One region of the Pseudomonas helvetica genome, then DNA from elsewhere that is predicted to be linked to it. Evidence: predicted binding sites of a transcription regulator. Region 1 holds the regulator's gene; each other region holds the start of a gene.
The links. Region 1 encodes sigma-54, which starts transcription at its own class of promoters, with help from an activator protein. Its sites were predicted from a motif close to ANTGGCATNNANNTTGCTNT; they were not measured.

Region 1 (7,649 bases):
CCGCCTGCAATTTGAGCAGGACGATGTCTCGGATCATTTCATCCGGAAGTTTGGTATGAACACGCAGCGGAAAGGCAATGTTTTCGAAAACATCGAGGTCCGTGAACAGCGCGCCGCTCTGAAACAGCACGCCCATATGCTTGCGCGCATCGAACAGGTCGCTACGAGACAGCGTGGGCAAATTTTGCCCGTTGACCCACACTTCGCCACTTGAAGGGCGCAACTGTGCGCCCATCAGGCGCAGCAGCGTGGTTTTTCCGCAACCGGAAGGTCCCATGATGCCGGTGACCTTACCGCGCGGAATGCGAATATCGACATTATTGAAAATGCTGCGCGCGCCGCGCTTGAAGGACACTCCCTTCAGCTCGACCGCGTAGGCGTTATCGGCACTCATCTAAACTCCTTGCGATGCAAGCCTCTCACTCGGACGCCGGGCTCCCTGCCGAGAGCACACAACATCCTGGGCAGGCCGAACTGGCGACGAACTATATCACCGCTAATGCAAAGCGCCCAAGGCCGAAGCCCGCGGTGTTCAGCATCAAGACAGGCAAATAGACACAAGTTTCAGCGTTTGCGGGGGTCGCCTGAATAAAGCACGACGAACTAACGTGAGGGATTTGCTCATTACCGCTATAATCGCCGCCTTTTCTCAGGCTATACGATTTCTGACATGAGCCAATCCAGCGACCTGATTCAATCAGCACAACGCACCATCCGCCTCGAGCTTGAAGCCGTAGAAGGCTTGCTGGCCCACATCGACGCAGATTTCGTACGCGCTTGCGAGATGATTCTGGCCAGCAAAGGCCGCGTGGTCGTGGTCGGCATGGGCAAATCCGGGCACATCGGCAACAAGATTGCCGCCACCCTCGCCAGCACCGGCACCACGGCTTTTTTCGTACACCCCGCCGAAGCCAGTCACGGCGACATGGGCATGATCACTCGCGATGACATCATCCTCGCGCTGTCGAACTCCGGCTCCACCAATGAAATCGTCACGCTGCTGCCGCTGATCAAGCGTCTGGGCATCAAGCTGATCAGCCTGACCGGCAATCCTGATTCGCCGCTGGCCAAGGCTGCCGAGGTGAACCTCAATGTTCATGTCGAGCACGAAGCGTGCCCGCTGAACCTGGCACCGACCTCCTCCACCACGGCAGCGCTGGTAATGGGTGATGCACTGGCCGTTGCCTTGCTGGAAGCCCGCGGCTTCACTGCCGAAGATTTCGCGTTCTCACACCCGGGCGGCGCTCTGGGTCGCCGTTTGTTGCTGAAAGTCGAAAATGTCATGCATGCCGGCCAGGAGCTGCCGCAAGTAGTCCGCGGCACACCGCTCAAAGACGCGCTGATGGAAATGACCCGCAAGGGCCTGGGCATGACCGTGGTACTGGAAGCTGACGGCAAACTCGCCGGCATTTTCACCGACGGCGACCTGCGTCGCACACTCGACCGGACCATCGACATCCATCAAGCCACCATTGACGACGTCATGACGCCGCATGGCAAGACTGCGCGCGCCGAAATGCTCGCCGCCGAAGCCCTGAAAATCATGGAAGACCACAAAATCAACGCACTGGTGGTGGTCGACAACGAGGACCGTCCGGTGGGCGCCTTGAACATGCACGACTTGCTGCGCGCGGGAGTAATGTAATGAGCACGGACCTGCTGCAACGCGGCAAAAACATCAAGCTCGCGGTCTTCGACGTCGATGGCGTGCTGACCGACGGCCGCCTGTACTTTCTCGAAGACGGCAGCGAATTCAAGACCTTCAACACGCTCGACGGCCAGGGCATCAAAATGCTGATGGCCTCCGGCGTGACGACCGCCATCATCAGCGGACGCAAGACCCCGGTGGTCGAGCGACGCGCCAAAAACCTTGGTATTCCTCACCTGTATCAGGGCCGCGAGGACAAACTGGTAGTGCTCGACGAGCTTCTGGCGCAACTGGGCCTAAGCTATGAACAGGTTGCCTACCTGGGCGACGACCTGCCGGATCTGCCGGTGATTCGCCGTGTTGGCCTGGGCATGGCAGTGGCCAACGCCGCCAGCTTCGTCCGCGAAAACGCTCACGGCATCACTCAGGCCCGTGGCGGCGAAGGTGCCGCTCGCGAGTTCTGTGAGCTGATCCTGCGTGCCCAGGGCAACCTTGAAGCGGCTAATGCCGCGTACCTGTGAGCCACTTATGCTGAGCAAGAAAATTCGCAACATAGTGTTTTTCGGGGTCATTGCCGCGTTGCTCGCGGCCGTTGGCTACTGGAACATCAGCCCGGAACGCTTTCTCGACAAGCCGGTAGCGCACGTCGACGAGAGCCAGATCGACTACTACGCCATCAACGCCCACAGCGTGCAGTACCTGCCCGATGGCAAATTGCAGTATGACCTGACATCCGACAAGGTCGAGCACGTCAAAGCAACCGACATCACCCTGCTGACCAACCCCGACCTGAACATGTATCGGGGCACCGCGTACCCCTGGCACATCCAGAGCAAGCGTGGCGAGGTCAATTCAGGCGGCACTGAAGTTGAATTGATCGACTCGGTACGTATCGCACGCACGGACGAGCAGAACCGCCCGATGCTGATTACCAGTAGTCGTATGACGGTATTCCCGCAACAGCAATATGCGCAGACCCAGCAAGCCGTTAGAATCGACGGCGCTGGTGGTGTATCGACTGGTAACGGAATGAAAGCGTATTTGAAAGACAGCAGGATACACCTGCTATCGAACGTAAGAGGACAGTATGAGGCTCGTTAAAACTCTCCCTATTTTGCTCAGTCTGGGCGCAGCACTGGGAAGCGTGAGCGCCTGGGCTCTGCCGAACGATAGCCAGCAACCCATTCGCATTCAGGCTGACGATGCTCAGCTGGACGACAAGAATGGCGTGGCCACCTACAAAGGTGACGTGATCATTACCCAGGGCTCGATGATCATCAAAGGCAACACCGTGACCATCACCCGCACCAAGGCCGGCGATATCGATGTCGTGACCTCGGTGGGCAACCTGGCGTATTTCGAGCAGTTGCAAAAGCCGACCGACACCAAACCCGTCCAGGGCTACGGGGTGACTATCCAGTACCATGCCGCGCAAAACCGCATCGTACTGATCGACCGTGCCAAGGTGATCAACGAAGGCAACACCACCGAAGGCGAGAAAATCGTCTACGACACCGTCAAGCAGGTTGCTAACGCAGGCCGCGCTACCGGTGCCTCGGTCACTGCGCCGCGCCCACGGGTCGATATGGTGATCCAGCCGAAAAAGAAAACCGACGAGCAGAAGGCCCAGTAATGGCAACTCTGAAAGCCCAGCATCTGGCCAAGAGCTACAAGAGCCGCCAGGTCGTGCGTGACGTCAGCCTGTCGATCGACAGCGGCCAGATCGTCGGCCTGCTTGGCCCGAACGGTGCCGGCAAGACAACCTGCTTCTACATGATCGTGGGCCTGGTCCAGGCCGATCAGGGGCGCGTACTGATCGACGACCTGGACGTCAGCCACCAGCCAATGCACGGTCGTGCACGAGCGGGTATTGGCTATCTGCCACAAGAAGCGTCGATCTTCCGCAAACTCTCGGTCGCCGACAACATCATGGCCATCCTCGAGACCCGCAAGGAACTCGACAAGGCCGGTCGTCGCAAAGAGCTGGAAAGCCTGTTGCAGGAATTCCACATCAACCATATCCGCGACAACCTCGGCATGAGCCTTTCCGGTGGCGAACGTCGCCGTGTGGAAATCGCTCGCGCCCTGGCCACGGCACCGAAATTCATCCTGCTCGACGAACCTTTCGCCGGCGTGGACCCGATTTCGGTGGGCGACATCAAGCAGATCATTCATCACCTCAAGGCCAAGGGTATCGGCGTGCTGATCACGGACCACAACGTCCGTGAAACCCTGGACATCTGCGAAACCGCCTACATCGTCAACGACGGTCAATTGATCGCCGAAGGCGACGCCGAAACCATCCTGGCCAACGACCTGGTCAAGGAAGTGTATCTGGGCCATGAGTTCCGCCTGTAAGCACTGAGGTGTCTGGTCAGTCGCCGGAGCGCTTGCCCCAATAAAACTATACGTATTTATTGTTACAGCGCTCTAGGCAAACACTTCAGTTTCAGGCATATAATTTGCTTATGTTTGGCGCTCCGGCGCCCTGTAGTGGATGGCGCATGTGCGCCGGCGAATAAGGTGTTAAGCCCCTGCCATGAAACCATCGCTAGTCTTGAGAATGGGCCAGCAGCTGACGATGACACCGCAGCTGCAACAGGCCATCCGCCTGCTCCAATTGTCGACCCTGGACCTGCAACAGGAAATCCAGGAGGCACTGGAGTCCAATCCAATGCTCGAACGCCAGGAAGAAGGCGACGACTTCGATAACGCCGACCCGATGGCGGACAATATCGAGCAGAAACCCAACACCGACATCCAGGAACCCTCCTACCAGGAAACCGCGCCGACGGTAGACAACCTTGAGGAAGGCGACTGGAATGAGCGCATCCCTAACGAACTGCCGGTCGACACCGCCTGGGAAGACGTTTACCAGACCAGCGCCAGCAGCCTGCCGAGCAACGATGACGACGAATGGGACTTCACCACTCGCACTTCCGCCGGCGAAAGCCTGCAGAGTCATCTGCTCTGGCAATTGAACCTGGCACCGATGTCCGACACCGATCGACTGATCGCGGTGACCCTGATCGATTGCATCAACAATCAGGGCTACCTGGACGAAACCCTCGAGGAAATCCTCGAAGCCTTCGATCCGGAACTGGACATCGAGCTCGACGAGATCGAAGCCGTCCTGCATCGCATCCAGCAATTCGAGCCGGCCGGTATCGGCGCACGCAACCTCAGCGAATGCCTGTCGCTGCAACTGCGTCAATTGCCCGCCAAGACCCCTTGGCTGGCTGAGGCCAAGCGCCTCGTCATCGATTACATCGACCTGCTGGGCAGCCGCGACTACAGCCAACTGATGCGCCGCATGAAGCTCAAGGAAGATGAGCTACGCCAGGTCATCGAACTGGTGCAAAGCCTGAATCCGCGTCCAGGCTCGCAAATCGAGTCCAGCGAAGCCGAGTACGTCGTTCCCGACGTCATCGTGCGCAAAGACAACGAGCGCTGGCTGGTGGAGTTGAACCAGGAGTCGGTTCCGCGCCTGCGCGTCAACCCGCAATACGCCGGCTTTGTCCGCCGCGCCGACACCAGCGCCGACAACACCTTCATGCGCAATCAGTTGCAGGAAGCGCGCTGGTTCATCAAGAGCCTGCAAAGCCGCAACGAAACCCTGATGAAAGTCGCTACCCAGATCGTCGAGCACCAGCGCGGCTTCCTTGAGTACGGCGATGAGGCCATGAAGCCTTTGGTCCTGCATGACATCGCTGAAGCGGTCGGCATGCACGAGTCGACGATTTCACGGGTGACCACGCAAAAATTCATGCATACCCCACGCGGTATTTATGAACTGAAATACTTTTTCTCCAGCCATGTCAGCACCTCTGAAGGCGGCGAATGCTCGTCCACAGCGATCCGCGCAATCATCAAAAAACTGGTTGCAGCGGAAAATCAGAAAAAGCCGTTGAGTGACAGCAAGATCGCTGGTTTACTGGAGGCACAAGGCATTCAGGTGGCCCGCCGCACCGTCGCCAAGTACCGCGAGTCCCTGGGGATCGCGCCTTCGAGCGAACGCAAGCGGTTGATGTGACGGGCTACGCCATAGCGTTCCAGGGTGTGTTCGAAAGCTTTTCGGACACGCTCTAGTGGCAGGCAAGCCAGCCTGCCGCCTTATGCACTGGCAACGAAGGAGAAGCTGTATGCAAGTCAACATCAGTGGACACCAACTGGAAGTGACCGAACCCCTGCGCATCTACATCGGCGAAAAGCTCGACCGATTAGAAAGGCATTTCGACAAGATCACCAATGTGCAGGTCACGTTGACCGTCGAGAAGCTGCTGCAGAAAATCGAAGCCACGCTGCATATCCCCGGTGGAGAAGTGGTCGCCAACGCTGAGCATAACGACATGTATGCCGCGATCGACGCCCTGACCGACAAGCTGGATAAACAACTCAAAAAGCATAAGGAAAAGACCCAGAGCCTCCTCCAGGGCGCGACCGGTCGTTAACACTCCCAACCCATGATCCGACTTGAAAACATCCTGACCCCCGGCCGTTCTTTGGTGAACGTGCCGGGCGGCAGTAAAAAGAAAGCCCTCGAACAAATTGCCAACCTGATCGCCCGCGAAGTGCCGGGTCTGGCCATGCAGGATGTCTTCGAGAGTCTGGTCGCCCGTGAAAAACTCGGCTCCACCGGTTTTGGCAACGGCATCGCCATCCCCCACTGCCGCCTCAAAGGTTGCGAGTCGCCCATCAGTGCCTTGATGCACCTGGACGCTCCTATAGATTTCGACGCCATCGACGGCGCTCCGGTCGACCTGCTATTCGTTCTGCTGGTCCCGCAAGCCGCTACCGATGCGCACCTGGAACTGCTGCGCCAGATCGCCAGCATGCTCGATCGTAAAGAAGTCCGTGATCGCCTGCGCAGCGCAAAAAGTAATGAAGCCCTGTATCAGGTTGTCCTCGACGAGCAGAACGGTCACTAATCATGCGCTTGATCATCGTCAGCGGCCGTTCTGGCTCAGGTAAAAGTACCGCCCTCGATGTACTGGAGGACAACGGTTACTACTGCATCGACAACCTGCCGGCCGGCCTGTTACCGGAACTGGCCGAGCGCGCACTGATTCACACCGAACTGGCGCAACCGCTGGTTGCGGTTTCCATCGATGCGCGCAACCTGCCGAGCCACCTGTCACGCTTCCCGGAACTCCTGGAAGAAGTGCGCAGCCGGCACATTCAATGCGATGTGCTGTACCTGGACGCCGACGAAGAAACCTTGCTCAAGCGTTTCTCGGAAACCCGTCGCCGCCACCCGCTGAGCAGCGCCAACCGCTCGCTGGCCGAAGCCATCGATGACGAAACCAATCTGCTGGGACCGATTGCCGACCTGGCGGACCTCAAGGTCAACACCACCAATCTGAACCTGTATCAGTTGCGCGATACCATCAAGTTGCGCCTCTTGAACCAGCCAGAGCCGGGCACTGCGTTTCTGGTGGAATCCTTCGGCTTCAAGCGGGGCATGCCGGTGGATGCCGATCTGGTGTTCGACGTACGTTGCTTGCCGAACCCATACTGGAAGCCGGAACTGCGCGGTCAGTCCGGGCTGGACCAGCCGGTTGCCGAGTACCTGGCAGCTCAACCGGATGTCGAAGAGATGTTCCAGGACATCTCCACTTACCTGCTCAAATGGCTACCGCGCTTTGCCGCCAGCAACCGCGCTTACGTCACCATCGCCATTGGCTGCACCGGCGGGCATCATCGCTCCGTCTACCTGACCGAACGCCTGGGTCAGGTCCTGCAACAATCCCTGAAGAACGTCCAGGTTCGCCACCGCGACCTTAGCTAAAGGATTCACACCGCGATGCCTGCTCTGGAAATTGAAATCATCAACAAACTGGGTCTGCATGCCCGTGCTTCCGCCAAATTCGTTGGCGTCGCGGGTCAGTTTCCCTGCCAGATCAGAGCCGGACGCACCCCGCAATCCATGGTCGACGGCAAAAGCATCATGGCCATGATGATGCTCGCGGCTGGCAAAGGCACCAAGATCCACCTGAGCACT
Region 2 (7,649 bases), 550 kb from region 1:
CGGTTCCGACGCGGCTGTCGAGTTCGCCGACAAGTCGATGGAAGCGGTCAGCTACTACGCGATCCAGGCTTCCTGTGACCTGGCTGACGAGCGTGGCGCTTACGAGACGTTCCAGGGTTCGCTGTGGTCCAAAGGCATCCTGCCGCTGGATTCGCAACAGATCCTGATCGATCAGCGTGGCCAGAAGTACATCGACGTTGACCTGAACGAAACCCTGGACTGGGCGCCGGTGCGTGCTCGCGTACAGAAAGGTATTCGTAACTCCAACATCATGGCCATCGCACCGACCGCAACCATCGCCAACATCACTGGCGTCTCGCAGTCGATCGAACCGACCTACCAGAACCTCTATGTGAAATCGAACCTGTCGGGCGAATTCACCGTGATCAACCCGTACCTGGTTCGCGACCTCAAGGCTCGCGGTCTGTGGGACTCGGTCATGATCAACGACCTGAAGTACTACGACGGTTCCGTGCAGCAGATCGAACGCATCCCGCAAGAACTCAAAGAGCTCTACGCGACTGCCTTCGAAGTCGACACCAAGTGGATCGTTGACGCGGCCAGCCGTCGTCAGAAGTGGATCGACCAGGCTCAGTCGCTGAACCTGTACATCGCCGGCGCATCGGGCAAGAAGCTCGACGTGACCTACCGCATGGCCTGGTACCGTGGCCTGAAAACCACTTACTACCTCCGTGCCCTGGCCGCGACCAGCACCGAGAAGTCGACCATCAACACCGGCAAGCTGAACGCTGTTTCCAGCGGCGGCAACCACGGTGACGACTCGGTCCTGGCAGCTCCAGCCGGTCCTGCTCCAGTACCGAAGGCGTGCGCCATCGACGAGCCGGATTGCGAAGCCTGCCAATAAGCTGAGCCGGTAAGCGCCACAAGGTGCTTACCTGAAACCCCCGATCAGTCTTCTGGACTGGTCGGGGGTTTTCTTTTGCGTAGGAGCTGGGGGGCGCCTAGCTCCTACAGGTTTGCCTCAGGCACAAAAAAGCCCCTCTTGCGAGGGGCTTCTTGTGTAGCGCTATCAACCAACCAGCATCAGGTCATCTGAATGATGGTCTGCATGATAGTGCTCTGGGTGGAGATGGTTTTGGCGTTGGCCTGGTAGTTGCTCTGCGCCTTGATCAGGTTGACCAGTTCGTTGGTCAGGTTGACGTTGGACTCTTCCAGGGAGTTGGACTGAATCGAACCCAGGGACCCGGTTTCCGGAGCATCGTAGCCAGGGATACCCGAGGCGAACGTTTCTTTCCAGCTGGTGCCACCTACGGCTTGCAGGCCTTGTTCGTTGGTGAAGCTGGCCAGCGCAACCTGGCCGATGGCCTTGCTCTGGTTGTTACTGAAGTTGGCGAACAGGGTGCCGGTGCCGTCAATGGTCAGGTTGGTGATCTGGCCGGTGGCATAACCGTCCTGAGCCGGGATAGAGCGGGCAGAGTCGGCATTGAACTGCGTAGTGTTGGTCATCGAAATGGTCAATTTGCTAGCGCTTGGTGCCGCGCCGTTGGCCGCCCACACACCGTTGGTGACCTTACCCGGCACCCAGTTGGCCAACGTCACGGTATTGGCTGCGTTAGGGGCCGCAGGCGTCGCCGGTGGTGTTGCCACCGAGACCAGTTTGCCAGCGGTATCAAACGTGATGGTCGTAGCAATCGGGGCGGTGACTTTCGGGTCGCTGCCGGTGGCATCCGGGTTGCGACCGTCTACCAGGGTGTAGGTCTTCCACGTGTTGGCGCCGGTCTTCACCATGTATTGATCCATGACGTGCGAGTTGCCCTGGCTATCATAGATCGGCGTACTGAACGATTTGGTGTAGGTGGCGAGGGTGTTTGGGTCGAATGGAGTACCGGTGGCTACCGTGTCGTCAATCACCGGAGCAGTCGAATCCAGGTTGATCGTCGAGGACACGGTCGACGTCGGTTTTGGCGCCAGATTCGAAGTGTCGATCTTAAGGTCAGTCAACACGCCGTTGATGACCTTGCCATTGGCGTCCACACCGTAACCCTGCAAACGGGCAGTTTGATTGGTATTGGTGATGAAGCCATCCTTGTCGACCTTGAACGTACCGGCACGGGTGTAGGTCGTCGAACCGTTATTGCTCAGGGTGAAGAAACCCGAGCCATTGATGCCCATGTCCAGCACGTTGCCGGTGTTGTTGATATCACCCTGGGTGAACTGCTGGGATACGTTGGCCAGGTTTACACCGCTACCGACAACTTTAGAGCCGTTGCCCAGCTTGGTTGCCGAGTAGACATCGGCGAACTCGGCGCGCGAAGACTTGAAACCGGCGGTCGCAACGTTGGCGATGTTGTTGCCGGTCACGTCCAGTTGTTTGTTGGCTGCATAGAGACCGCTAAGGCCGATATTGAAAGACATATTCCACTCCTTTATGCCGCGTTAGCCGGCTCTATAGACCAATGGTTTGAACTTTGGACAGGGCGATAGGGCCCAGACCTGCAAGATTGAGCATCAACTCGCCGCCGGTTTGGCTCAGCGTCACGCTGTTGACCGTTGCTGGCAGGTAGGTGGCCAGATCGGTCGCCGTGCCGTTGATCGGCGCATTGGCCTTGACGGTATAAGTGCCCGCAGCGACTGCGGCGCCGCTATTGTCGTTGCCGTCCCAAGTGAAGCTGGCGCTGCCTGCAGGCTGAGTGCCCAGGTTAAGGGTTCTCACAACCTTTCCGCTGGCATCGCTGATAGTCACCGTTCCATCGGTGATGGACGATGTCAGGTTCACCGTACCGGTCAGACCCTTGCTCGGGTCGCTGATCTGAGCGGTGCTGGTTTGCGCAATCACCGAACGACCCACCAGAGAAGAAGCCTGCAAGGCCTGGGAAGAGCTGAAATTACTGGCGAGAGAACTCACAGTCGTATTGAGGGAAGTGATCCCTTCAAGACTGCTGAACTGCGCCAGTTGAGCCACGAATGCGCCGTTGTCCTGCGGCGAAAGCGGGTTCTGGTTCTTCAACTGCGTCACCAGCAACTGCAGGAACGCGTCCTTGCCCAGCGCCTTGCCACCGGTCGCGCTACTGGTTGCTGCGGAAAGGCCATTCGCGGCCGTACCGGTGCCCTTGACCGAGGAGTTCGCCAGCAGGTCGGTCATGCTCAGGCCGCCGGTGGAATCGGTAACGCTCATAAAAATCGCCCCTTATCACTGACCGAGGGTCAGGACCTTCTGCATCATGGTTTTGGCGGTGTTCATCATTTCCGCGTTGGTCTGGAACGAACGACTGGCAGAAATCATGTCGGCCATTTCCTCCACCACGTTGACGTTGGGGTAATACACGTAACCCTTGGCGTCAGCCGCCGGATGGTTCGGCTCGTAGCGTGCTTCGAGGTTGCTTTGATCTTCGACTACGCCGAGTACCTGCACGCCCTGGCCTGCGGCATCCTGATTCTGGAACAGCGAATTGCTGCCACCGGACTGACCGCCCTGGAACATGGTGGCAAACACCGGGTGACGGGCACGGTAGGTCTGATCGATGCTCGAAGAGACGGTCTCGGCGTTGGCGATGTTACTGGCGACGGTGTTCAAGCGAGTGGTTTGAGCACTCATGCCGCTACCGGCAATGTTGAATACACTGGACAGAGACATGGATTACTCCCCGCGCAGGGCTGATACCAGCCCTTTGAATTTGCTGTTGAGCAGCGTGAAGCTGGCCTGGAAGTTGACCGCGTTTTGCGCGTAGTTCGACTGTTCCAGTTGGGCATCCACGGTGTTTTGGTCAATCGACGGTTGCATCGGCGTGCGATACAGCAGCGACTCCTCACCACTGCTCATACCCTGGGCTTCGATATGACGGCTATTGGTCATGTTCAAAGCAAAGGTGCCGTTCTTGTTCTTGTCGTTCTGGGCGGCCAGCACCGACGAGAAGTCCAGATCCCGAGCCTTGTAGTTCGGGGTATCGGCGTTGGCAATGTTGTTGGCCAGGACTTCGGCACGCTGAGCGCGGAAGCCCAGGGCTTGTTCGTGGATACCGAGCGCTTTATCGAAGCTGATGCTCATGTCGGAAACCTTTGGGTGACCTGATTTTTCGTAACAGGGTTATAGCAAGCCCCGTGCCAGCTTCTAAAACCCCATAAACCGGGGCTTTGCGAGCGGCGGCAAAGCGGCAATGCCAGAAAAGCGGCAACGGATTTCCGGCGCCTGCCGCTTTTCTGCCGCCTGCCCTCCCAAAGTTCCTACAAAGAAGACAAAAAAAACGGGAGCCCCTGAGGACTCCCGTTATTTTTTTCAGTACCGACGACCGGCCAATCACTTCGCCTGATAGATGATCCCCGGGCTGCACTGAACCATCTGATAATGATCCGGCAAACCGTTCAACGCTTCGGAAGCCCCCAGGAACAGATAACCGCCCGGCTTCAGCGTGCTGTGAATCCGCAGCAGAATGTCTTTCTTCACTTCGGCAGAGAAGTAGATCAATACGTTGCGGCAGAACACGATGTCGAACTTGCCGAGACTGGCGTAGCTGTCCAGCAGGTTGAACGAGCGGAACTCCACCCGACTCTTGATCGGTGCCTTGATCGCCCAACGTCCCGGCCCTTTCGGATCGAAGTAGCGTTGCAGACGCTCCGGTGAAAGACCTCGACCAATCGCCAGGCTGTCGTACTCACCGGTCTTGCAGTTGGTCAACATGGTCCCGGACAGGTCGGTGGCCACGATCTGCACCCCCATCTTCAACTGCCCCATATTGACCCGCTCGAACTCGTCGATCGACATCGACAGCGAATACGGTTCCTGCCCGGACGAGCACGCCGCCGACCAGATCCGCAGGCGCTGCCCGGGACTGGCCTTGATGGACTCAGGCAGCACTTTGTTCTTCAAGACTTCAAACGGATAGGTGTCACGAAACCAGAGGGTTTCGTTCGTCGTCATCGCGTCCACCACCATCTCGCGCAAACCACTGCGCGGTTGGGTCTGCATCCGCTGCACCAACTCACCCAAGGACTTGATGCCTTGCTGTTCCATCAGTTTGTTGAGACGGCTCGACACCAGATACTGCTTGTTCTCACCGAGCAAAATGCCACAGGCTTTTTCCAGGAAGACCCGGAACTGTTCGAAATCCAAATTACCCGTAGACAATGATGCCGCCTCTTAAATCGTATTGACCGCCAGGAGCGAAGGCCACTAGCTGATATCTGCTGCTTTGATCCGGTCGACTACCCGGGATGCCAGGTCATCAGGACGGAATTTGGCAAGGAAGTCATCGGCACCGACTTTCTTCACCATCGCCTGATTGAATACACCTGACAACGAAGTATGCAGGATGATATGGAGCTTTTGCATGCGAGGGTCGCTGCGGATCTCGCTCGTAAGGGTGTAACCGTCCATTTCGGGCATTTCGATGTCGGAAATCATCATCAGAAACTCTTCTTCCGGCTTCTTGCCCTCATCGACCAGTTTGCGCAGGTAATCCAGCGCTTGCCGGCCGTCGTTCAACGCAACGACTTCAACCCCCACCGTCTGCAGGCAACGCGAGACCTGCTTGCGCGCCACCGACGAGTCATCGACAGTGAGCACTCGCAACGAAATCGCCTTGTGCTGGGTCTCGGCATCGATCACGCCCACCGAAATCACATCCGACGTCGGCGCAACTTCCGCCAGGACCTTTTCCACGTCGATGATTTCAACCAACTGATTGTCGACTCGAGTCACTGCGGTCAGGTAATGATCGCGACCCGTGCCCTTGGGCGGCGGATGGATTTCTTCCCAATTCATGTTGACGATCCGCTCGACCGACCTCACCAAAAAACCCTGGGTCTTGGTGTTGTACTCCGTGATGATCACGAAGGGATTGCTTTGATCCTGCAACCCGCCTGAGCCGGTCGCCATTGCCAGATCCAGAATCGGAATGGTTGCCCCACGAATATTCGCCACACCGCACACGACAGGACTGGACTTGGGCATCAGGGTCAGTTTGGGGCATTGCAGCACCTCCCGAACCTTGAACACGTTGATCCCGTAAAGCTGCTGGCCGTCGAGACGGAACAACAACAGCTCCAGGCGATTCTGCCCTACCAGTTGCGTGCGCTGGTTAACCGAATCCATTACACCAGCCATGCCCAGACTCCTACACCAACGCTAAGTGTGTTGCGACGCACATTCATCACTAAACGGCACGGCGCTTGCTTTTTAACTGCCATGAACACAAAAACGACATTTTCCCGACGCCTGACATCAATGTGCCGTAAATTCCTCGGCGCCCTGTCAGCCGTATGCCTGTTGAACGTTGGCAGCCCTGCCTTTGCTGACCCGGTTACCTTGCCTGATCTACTTATCGGCGTCACTCAGGGCTTTCTTGAATTCACCGTAGAAGACTATCTGGCCACCAGCCAAACCGCAGGGCGCTACGAAATCGAAGTCAACAAGCTCGACCCGCGCATGCACATGCCGGCGTGCGACAGGGAATTGACAGCGACATTGGAGAGCCCCGCGATACCTCTGGGCCGGGTTACGGTGAAAGTCCGTTGCGATGGCGTCTCCCCCTGGACAGTCTTCGTACCCGCTCAAGTCCGCCTGTTTCGCGAGGTCGTCACGACCACCCGCCCCCTCAAACGAGCCGGAATCATCGACCCTTCGGATGTCATGTTGCGTGAGCGCGATATCAGCCTGATCAATCAGGGATATCTGACAAACGTCGATCAAGCCATCGGACAAAAACTTGTCCGACCAATGGTCAGCGATCAAGTGATTACGCTTGTTCATCTGGAGCAGGCAGAAGTCGTGCGCAAGGGTGATCAGGTGGTCATCACCGCCCGCAGCGGCACGCTCAGCGTGCGGATGCCGGGTGAGGCGCTGTCCAATGGCGGCCTTAACGAACAGATCAGAGTCAAAAACCTCAACTCCCAACGGGTCATCAAGGCGCAAGTCATGGCCCCGGGGCAGGTGGAAGTCTCCATGTAGATAACTGGCGCACAACCGTCCTGTTCCCTAAACTGTGCCTCACGCAGGGCAAATACCGACGCGCCCGGGCTCATCGACTATTGAGCCTAAAGTTTTCCCGGGCATGGCCGAAAACATGGCAAGCGTCCAAATTCCCAGAGGTTTTTTTATCATGGTCATCGATTTCAGCCGTTTAAACAGCTCTCCCACGCTCGCAAGCAGCACGCGGACCAGCGTCAGCAAGGACACCGGCGATGCCGGCAAATCCGCGCCGCTGAGCACCTCGACCGAACAGGTCGGTGCCACCCAAAGCGGGGAATCGGTACACCTCAGCAATGAGGCTCAACAGTTGCAGAAGATCACTGACAAGCTGCACGATCAGCCTGCCGTCGACAACGCCCGCGTGGCCGAGTTGAAAGCAGCGATTGCCGATGGCAGCTATAAGGTCGACAGCAACCGTGTAGCCAGCAAACTGCTTAATTTCGAAGCCCAGCGCTAGCCAAAGGCCTGCGCCAGGCTTTTGGACGCTTAAAACCCAAGGCCAGCCATGCACGACACTCATTTACTGCAACTGATCACCGATGACCTCGCTCCAGCGCAACAGTTGCTGGAGCTGCTGAAGACCGAATCCCTCGCCCTGCACGGCCGTGACATGCCGCTGCTCGAAGAGATTCTGGCGCAGAAACAGGGGTTGATCATTCTGCTGGAACAGCATGGCCGCAAACGCAGCGAACTTCTCGCGAGCCTGAACCTGCCTGCCAACCGC
Region 3 (7,649 bases), 2.0 Mb from region 1:
GTGTGGGGCCTGAACATCGGCGAGCCGGGCAAGGAACAGCTTGCCTTCGAGCGCCTGTACGCCAACCTGCAAATCGATAGCCTCTGGACTCGTGCACTGCACTTGATCGATGTGCAGCTGGACAAGCCGAAAACCGAGATTCTGTTCAACAAGGACGGCAGCCTGAACCTCACGCAACTGTTCAAGTTGCCAGCCAGTGAGCCGACGCCTGCGGACCCGAACGCCAAACCCTTCCCGCTGCGCATCGACCACATCAATCTGGCCAGTGGTTATGTGCACTTCCAGGACCTGCGCCCGAGCGAGCCGATCGAATTCCTGTACGACACGCTCAATCTGGAGTTGAACAACCTCAGTACCCTGCCCGACGACAACGCCGCCATGACCCTCGTCGCAGCTGGCCCGGCGGGTGGCCGGATCGACTGGACCGGCCACATCAGCCTGGTGCCCATCAGCTCCGAAGGCACACTGAAAGTCACCGACGGCAAAATGAAATCCTGGTGGCCTTACGTGCGTGACGCATTGCCGCTGGTGCTTGAAGACGGAACGCTGAACCTGAGCACCGATTACAAGTTCAACCTGACGCAGGGAACCGAACTGCTGCTGAACAACGCCTCGGTCAGCGTTGCTCCGTTCGCCATCAAGGCCCCGGATGGCCGGCCGCTGGTGCGCCTCGAACGTCTGGACGTCAGCGAGACCACGGTCGATCTGGTCAAGCAACAAGTGATCGTCGGCAAGATCCGCAGCCAGAAGCTCGAAACCTGGGCCGCCCGCGAAGCCGATGGCCAGCTCGACTGGCAGAAGCTCTTCGCCAGCCAACCGACCAAACCGGCCACAAAACCCGAGTCAACCAAGGCTCCGGCGGCGGCAGACTCGCCGCAACCAAAACCCGATCCGGCGGTGCCGAGCAAGCCCTGGCAAGTGCTGCTCAAGGATGTCGAGCTGCGCAACTATCAAGTGCACTTGGCCGACCGTCAGGCCCAGCCGGCGGTGGCACTGGAGCTTGGCCCGCTGAACGTCGACGTGAAGAATTTCGATAGCCTCAATGGTTCGCCGTTCTCCCTCAAGGTCGATACCGGCCTGGGCAAGCAGGGCAAGATTCTCGCGAATGGCGAGGTCAACCTCGCGCCGATCAGCGCCAAACTCAAGGTCCAGACCAAAGACATCGACTTGCGCGTCGCCCAGTCCTATATCAACCCGTTCATTCGTCTGGAGCTGCGTTCCGGGATGCTCGGCAGCGACCTGGCGGTTGACCTGAAAAGCACCGAGCCACTGGCGTTCAGCGTTACCGGCCGCGCTCAGGTCGACCAATTGCACACCCTGGACACTCTGAAAACCCGCGACTTCCTCAAGTGGCAGCAAGTGGTGGTCGAAGGCCTGAACTACCAACATGGCGATAGCCTGTCGATCGACAAGATCAACCTGCAACAGCCGTATGTGCGCTTCATGATCAACGATGATCGCACCACCAACATCAACGACCTGCTGATCCCGCAATCGCCCGACAACGGCAGTAAAACCGCCGCCGCGAAACCTGCTGCAAGCAAGGACAAGCCACTGGGTATCCACATCGGCGCGATTGCGATCAACGACGGTTCGGCGAACTTCGCCGACTTCAGCCTGACACCGAACTTTGCCACCGCCATTCAACAGCTCAACGGCCAGATCGGCACCATCGACAGCCGCCAGGTCAAACCTGCCGCCGTCGACATCAAGGGCAAAGTCGACCGCTACGCCCCGGTGACCATCAAGGGCAGCGTCACCCCGTTCGACCCGATGACCGCGCTGGATATCGCCACCAGTTTCAAACGCGTCGAACTGACCACCCTGACCCCCTACTCCGGCAAATTTGCCGGTTACCGGATCCGCAAGGGCCGGCTCAATCTCGACCTGCACTACCAGATCGTCAAAGGCCAGTTGAAAGCCGAAAACAAAGTGGTGGTGGAGCAACTGCAACTGGGCGAAAAAGTCGACAGCCCGGACGCCGTGAGCTTGCCGCTGAAACTGGCCATCGCCTTGCTCAAGGACAGCGATGGCAAAATTTCCATTGATCTGCCGATAACAGGCGATCTGAACAACCCGCAATTCAGCATCATGCCGATCATCTGGCAAACCCTGCGCAACCTGATCGTGCGCGCGGCCGAGGCACCCTTCAAGCTCATTGGCGGGCTGGTCAACGGCAGTGGGGCCGAGGACCTGGGCAGCGTGTCGTTCGCACCCGGTTCAAGTGAGCTGAGCAAGAACGCCGAGTCGGCGCTCGATACCCTGGCCAAAGCGCTCAAGGAACGTCCGGCCCTGCGCCTGGAAATCGAAGGTACCGCCGCCGAGAAGAGCGATGGCCCCTTGATTGCCGAACAGCGACTGGAACGTGAATACCAGTACAACTACTACAAAATGCTCCAGCGTCGCGGCGACAAAGTCCCTGCGCAAGCTTCGTTGCTGGCAGTCCCGGACAGCGAAAAAGGCCCGCTGCTCGAAGCCATTTACCGCACACGCCTGAAAACCCAGCCACCGGCCGAATGGACGCAACTGGGCAAAGCAGAGCGCACCGCCAAACTGCGTGAAGGCGTGATCAAGTTCTGGTCTTCAGACACCGCGCTGCTGCGCCAACTGGGTCAGGATCGCGCCAGCACCATCAAGGACTACCTGGTCGACAAAGCCCAGCTCGCCGATGACCGGGTGTATTTCGTTGACGCTAACCTGGGCGAAGCCGAAAGCGATGGCCGAGTCGTCACGCCCATGCACCTGGATGCGGAGTAAGCATGAATAGCCGATTGCTGATCAGCCTGGCACTGGCGTTCTTCGCCAGCCAGGTGCAAGCCCAGACCGATACCTTGCGCTGCGGCAGTCAGTTGATCAGCGTCGGCGATCGCACCAGTGAAGTGCTGCACAAATGTGGCGAGCCGGTTGCACGTGATGCGTTGGGCTACAAACGCAGCGCCAATCGCCGGGAAGAAGTCCCGGTTGAGGAATGGACCTACGGTCCGAACAGCGGCATGTACCAATACCTGCGCTTTGAAGGCAACCGCCTGGTACGGATCACCAGCAAACGCGGAAACTGATTGGAAAAGATCGCAGCCTGCGGCAGCTCCTACGCCAAAATCATGGTCTGTAGGAGCTGCTGCAGGCTGCGATCTTTTGCTTCTCCCCGCTCCGGCGGGAAACCTTCAGTCTTACTGGGCCAACAGGCCATCAGCCGATACAGCTTTGACACCTTTGATTTTCTTGGTGATAGCGACGGCCATATCTTTCTGAGACTGGGTAATGGCTACTTTCGACGATAGAGAAACGACGCCTTTGTTGGTTTCGACTTTGATGTCGGTGCCAGGAATCCCCTTCTCGGTGACCAGATCGCTTTTCACTTTAGTGGTGATCCAGGTATCGGAAGTTGCTTCCTCGGCCTTGGTCATTTCACCGGCAGCCACCACCATCGGCGACTGTGTGGCTTGAGTGGTCTGCGCAAATGCAGCGTTGGCCATGGTCAGGGTCAGAGCGGTTGCAGCGGCGGCAGCGATAGCGAACGTCTTCATACGAGTAACTCCTGTTCTTCCAGAAAGTCTGCTGCATGCCTTCTCAGCAGGGTTAACAGAGACAGTGCGAAGGCCGTGCCAACTTGAGACAGCTAAATAAACCAATAAAAATCAATGCGTTATAAAAAAACCAAATAACTGGAGTCATGCAAAATGCATGACCCGGGCGTTGTTGACATGCAAGTTGCGGGTTTTATCGAATTACCGCGATGCCATCGAACGGTCGAGAAAATGCCTCGCGTCCGTAGAGGCGAGGCATTGAGGCTTCGATACAGGATCAGACGCCAGTGCAACCCTTGGGCGCGTAGTCCTGCAGCGCGGTGGTCGCGCAGGTCCAGCCACCGGCCAGTGTCCGCGTCAGCGTGATGGTTTTGCTGAGCACCGGACCTGGTGCATTGACAATCGTGCAAACAATAGTACCTGCACCGCTGGAAGCAGTACCCGATGCCGTGATTGTGCAGTTACCGGTAGTTGCCGTACCACCGATCAGCGCCAGTGTCGGGTCGGTGCCCTGATTGATAATGTCTTCAAAAGGCACCTTCAGTGCTGAAATTTCCGCCAGCCCCGCGGTGACCTTCGCCCGCGCCTGATACTTGGAATACAGCGGCAACGCGAACGTCGCCAGAATGCCGATGATCGCCACCACGATCAGCAGCTCGATGAGGGTAAAACCTTTTTGATTATTCATAGAACAGGCTCCATGCATGAGGCGAAATCTCATGTCCTGAACCAGTCAAAGCACAGCACATGCCAACCCCTTCGCCCCCGGCTTACAGGGTGTCAGATCGGCAAAAGCCCGGCACATACCCCGAGGAACCGCACTATCTGACACTTTTTGTCACCTCAAGAGCGCTGGTGAGGTTCCATCCGTTGACTAGGCTATAAGTCTTGAACGGTCTGTGCCTGGTAATCGAATGAATGACATCGCCCTCAGCGGTCTGGCCAAGCAATTGGTGCTGGCCGAACTGCTCACTGACAAAAGCGCGCAACAGGCGTATCAGCAAGCTCAGCGCAATCGCGTTTCCCTGGTCAGCTATCTGGTACAGAACAAAATGGTGAGCAGTCGCCAGGTTGCGGAAATTGCCTCAGAGCATTTCGGCGTCGCCTTCCTCGACCTCAACTGTCTCGACAAAGACTCCCAGCCCAAAGACCTGGTCAGTGAAAAGCTGATTCGCCAGCACCACGCCCTGCCACTCTGGCGGCGCGGCAACAAACTGTTCGTGGGCATTTCCGACCCGAGCAATCAGCAGGCGATCAACGATATCCAGTTCAGCACCGGGCTCACCACCGAAGCGATCCTGGTCGAAGACGACAAGCTCAGCGACGCCATCGAGAAATTCTTCGACAGCCACAGCACGGGCCTGGAAGACATGGCCGATATCGACCTCGGGGGCCTGGACATCAAAGCCGTCGACGACCAGCGCCAGGACGCTGTCACCGGCCAGGACTCCGACGATGCCCCGGTGGTGCGCTTCGTCAACAAGATGCTGCTGGACGCGATCAAGGGCGGCTCCTCGGACCTGCATTTCGAGCCCTACGAAAAAATCTATCGGGTGCGGGTACGGACCGACGGCATGCTGCGCGAAGTTGCCAGGCCGCCGACTCAATTGGCCAACCGCATCGCTGCCCGTCTCAAGGTGATGGCCAGCCTGGACATTTCGGAACGTCGAAAACCCCAGGACGGGCGGCTCAAGATGCACCTGTCGAAAAGCAAATCCATCGATTTTCGGGTCAACACCCTGCCAACGTTGTGGGGCGAAAAAATCGTGATACGGATTCTCGACCCCTCCAGTGCACAGATGGGCATCGACGCGCTGGGTTACGAGCCCGATCAAAAAGACCTGTATATGGCGGCGCTCAAGCAACCTCAAGGGCTGATTCTGGTCACCGGGCCGACGGGTTCAGGGAAAACCGTGTCGCTGTACACCGGGTTGAATATCCTTAATACCGTCGACATCAATATCTCCACCGCCGAAGACCCGGTAGAGATCAACATGGAAGGCATCAACCAGGTCAACGTCAATCCCAGGCAGGGCCTGGATTTCGCTCAGGCATTGCGCTCATTTCTGCGCCAGGACCCGGACGTGATAATGGTCGGCGAGATCCGCGATCTGGAAACCGCCGAAATCGCGATCAAGGCTGCGCAAACCGGACACCTGGTGCTTTCCACCCTGCACACCAACAGCGCGGCTGAAACCCTGACCCGGCTGCACAACATGGGCATCCCGGGGTTCAACATCGCCACGGCCGTGCACCTGATCATTGCCCAGCGCCTGGCCCGCAAGCTGTGCCCCCACTGCAAAAAAAACCTCTCGATTCCCGACGAAACTCTGATCAAGGAAGGCTTCCCACGGGAACGCATCGGCTCCTTCACGATCTACGAACCCGTCGGTTGCGATCTCTGCAACAACGGCTACAAAGGGCGAGTCGGAATCTATGAAGTGGTGAAAAACACCCCGCAGCTGCAACGGCTGATCATGGCTGAAGGCAATTCTCTGGAAATCGATACGCAGATGCGCAAGGACGGCTTCAACGACCTGCGCACCTCGGGCTTGCTCAAGGCCATGCAGGGCATCACCAGCCTCGAAGAAATCAACCGGGTCACCAAGGATTGAGTCATGGCGGTCAAAGCAATCAAGGTCAGCGTCTACGCCTGGGAAGGCACCGACAGGAAAGGCAGCAAGGTAACCGGCGAGCTGAGCGGTCATAACCCGGCCTTGATCAAGGCGCAGCTACGCAAACAAGGGATCAACCCGGGCAAAGTACGGAAAAAAACCGCTTCGCTGTTCAACCTCGGCAACCGTATCAAGCCGCTGGACATTGCTCTCTTCACCCGGCAAATGGCGACCATGATGAAAGCCGGTGTGCCGCTGCTGCAGTCGTTCGACATCATCGGCGAGGGCTTCGACAACCCGAACATGCGCAAGCTGGTGGACGAGGTGAAACAGGAAGTCGCCGCCGGCAACAGCTTCGCCACCGCGCTGCGTAAAAAACCACAGTACTTCGATGAGCTCTACTGCAACCTGGTCGACGCGGGCGAGCAGGCCGGCGCGCTCGACACGCTGCTGGAGCGGATTGCGACCTACAAGGAGAAAAGCGAAAGCCTCAAGGCCAAGATCAAAAAAGCCATGACCTATCCGCTGGCCGTGGTCTTTGTCGCAATCATCGTCACCGGCATTCTGCTGGTCAAAGTGGTCCCGCAATTTCAGTCGGTGTTTTCCGGATTTGGTGCAGAACTCCCGGCCTTTACCCTGATGGTGATCGGTCTGTCCGAGTTCATGCAGGCGTGGTGGTGGCTGTTACTCGGCGGCCTGATCATCGGGGCCCTGAGCTTTCGCCATGCGCTCAAGCGCTCGCAACGCTTTTGCGACTGGCTGGATGCCAAACTGCTGAAAATGCCGATACTCGGCGCACTGCTCTACAAATCGGCGGTGGCGCGCTTTGCCCGTACCCTGTCGACCACCTTCGCCGCAGGCGTCCCCCTGGTCGAAGCTCTGGATTCGGTAGCAGGTGCTACTGGCAATATCGTGTTCAAACGGGCGGTTCTGCGCATCAAACAGGATGTCTCCACCGGCATGCAATTGAACTTCTCGATGCGCACCAGCAGGATTTTCCCCAACATGGCGATTCAAATGGCCGCCATTGGCGAGGAGTCTGGCGCACTCGACGATATGCTCGACAAAGTTGCGATCTACTATGAAGCTGAAGTCGACAATATGGTCGACAGCCTGACCAGCCTGTTGGAGCCGTTCATCATGGTGGTGCTCGGCGTCATTGTCGGCGGGCTGGTGGTTGCCATGTACCTGCCCATTTTCCAACTCGGCTCAGCGATTTGAACATGCCCTTGAGTGAATTCATGGCCGGTTACCCACTGGCATTCGTTGTCACTGCGCTAGTGCTTGGGCTGGTGATCGGTAGTTTTCTCAACGTGGTGGTCTGGCGCCTGCCGAAAATGCTTGAGGGCGACTGGCGGCAACAAGCCCTGGATGTACTGGGTTTACCCCCTGAAGCACCGGGCCCGACCTACAACCTGATGTTGCCGCATTCACACTGCCCGCAGTGCGCCCATCGAATCCGCGTCTGGGAGAACATTCCTCTGCTCAGTTACCTGGCACTGCGCGG

Region 2: flgB (flagellar basal body rod protein FlgB) is a predicted target of sigma-54. The motif match lies at 4,048-4,067, and genes of this name have one in related genera.
Region 3: AABM55_RS03785 (pilin) is a predicted target of sigma-54. The motif match lies at 4,263-4,282, and genes of this name have one in related genera.

Annotation. Positions count from the first base shown of each region.
Region 1 covers NZ_CP150917.1:5,279,546-5,287,194, forward strand. The annotation lists gene AABM55_RS24430 (ATP-binding cassette domain-containing protein) at 1-394, opposite strand, end outside; gene AABM55_RS24435 (KpsF/GutQ family sugar-phosphate isomerase) at 671-1,645, shown strand; gene AABM55_RS24440 (HAD family hydrolase) at 1,645-2,169, shown strand; gene lptC (LPS export ABC transporter periplasmic protein LptC) at 2,177-2,749, shown strand; gene lptA (lipopolysaccharide transport periplasmic protein LptA) at 2,736-3,281, shown strand; gene lptB (LPS export ABC transporter ATP-binding protein) at 3,281-4,006, shown strand; gene AABM55_RS24460 (RNA polymerase factor sigma-54) at 4,188-5,681, shown strand; gene raiA (ribosome-associated translation inhibitor RaiA) at 5,791-6,099, shown strand; gene ptsN (PTS IIA-like nitrogen regulatory protein PtsN) at 6,112-6,576, shown strand; gene rapZ (RNase adapter RapZ) at 6,579-7,436, shown strand; gene AABM55_RS24480 (HPr family phosphocarrier protein) at 7,452-7,649, shown strand, end outside.
Region 2 covers NZ_CP150917.1:4,731,906-4,739,554, forward strand. The annotation lists gene AABM55_RS22035 (ribonucleoside-diphosphate reductase subunit alpha) at 1-865, shown strand, start outside; gene flgE (flagellar hook protein FlgE) at 1,045-2,376, opposite strand; gene flgD (flagellar hook assembly protein FlgD) at 2,408-3,136, opposite strand; gene flgC (flagellar basal body rod protein FlgC) at 3,152-3,595, opposite strand; gene flgB (flagellar basal body rod protein FlgB) at 3,599-4,006, opposite strand; gene cheR (protein-glutamate O-methyltransferase CheR) at 4,256-5,083, opposite strand; gene AABM55_RS22065 (chemotaxis protein CheV) at 5,129-6,061, opposite strand; gene flgA (flagellar basal body P-ring formation chaperone FlgA) at 6,143-6,904, shown strand; gene flgM (flagellar biosynthesis anti-sigma factor FlgM) at 7,056-7,382, shown strand; gene AABM55_RS22080 (flagella synthesis protein FlgN) at 7,431-7,649, shown strand, end outside.
Region 3 covers NZ_CP150917.1:856,003-863,651, reverse strand. The annotation lists gene AABM55_RS03800 (DUF748 domain-containing protein) at 1-2,757, shown strand, start outside; gene AABM55_RS03795 (DUF2845 domain-containing protein) at 2,760-3,059, shown strand; gene AABM55_RS03790 (BON domain-containing protein) at 3,171-3,527, opposite strand; gene AABM55_RS03785 (pilin) at 3,805-4,215, opposite strand; gene pilB (type IV-A pilus assembly ATPase PilB) at 4,442-6,142, shown strand; gene AABM55_RS03775 (type II secretion system F family protein) at 6,146-7,363, shown strand; gene AABM55_RS03770 (A24 family peptidase) at 7,366-7,649, shown strand, end outside.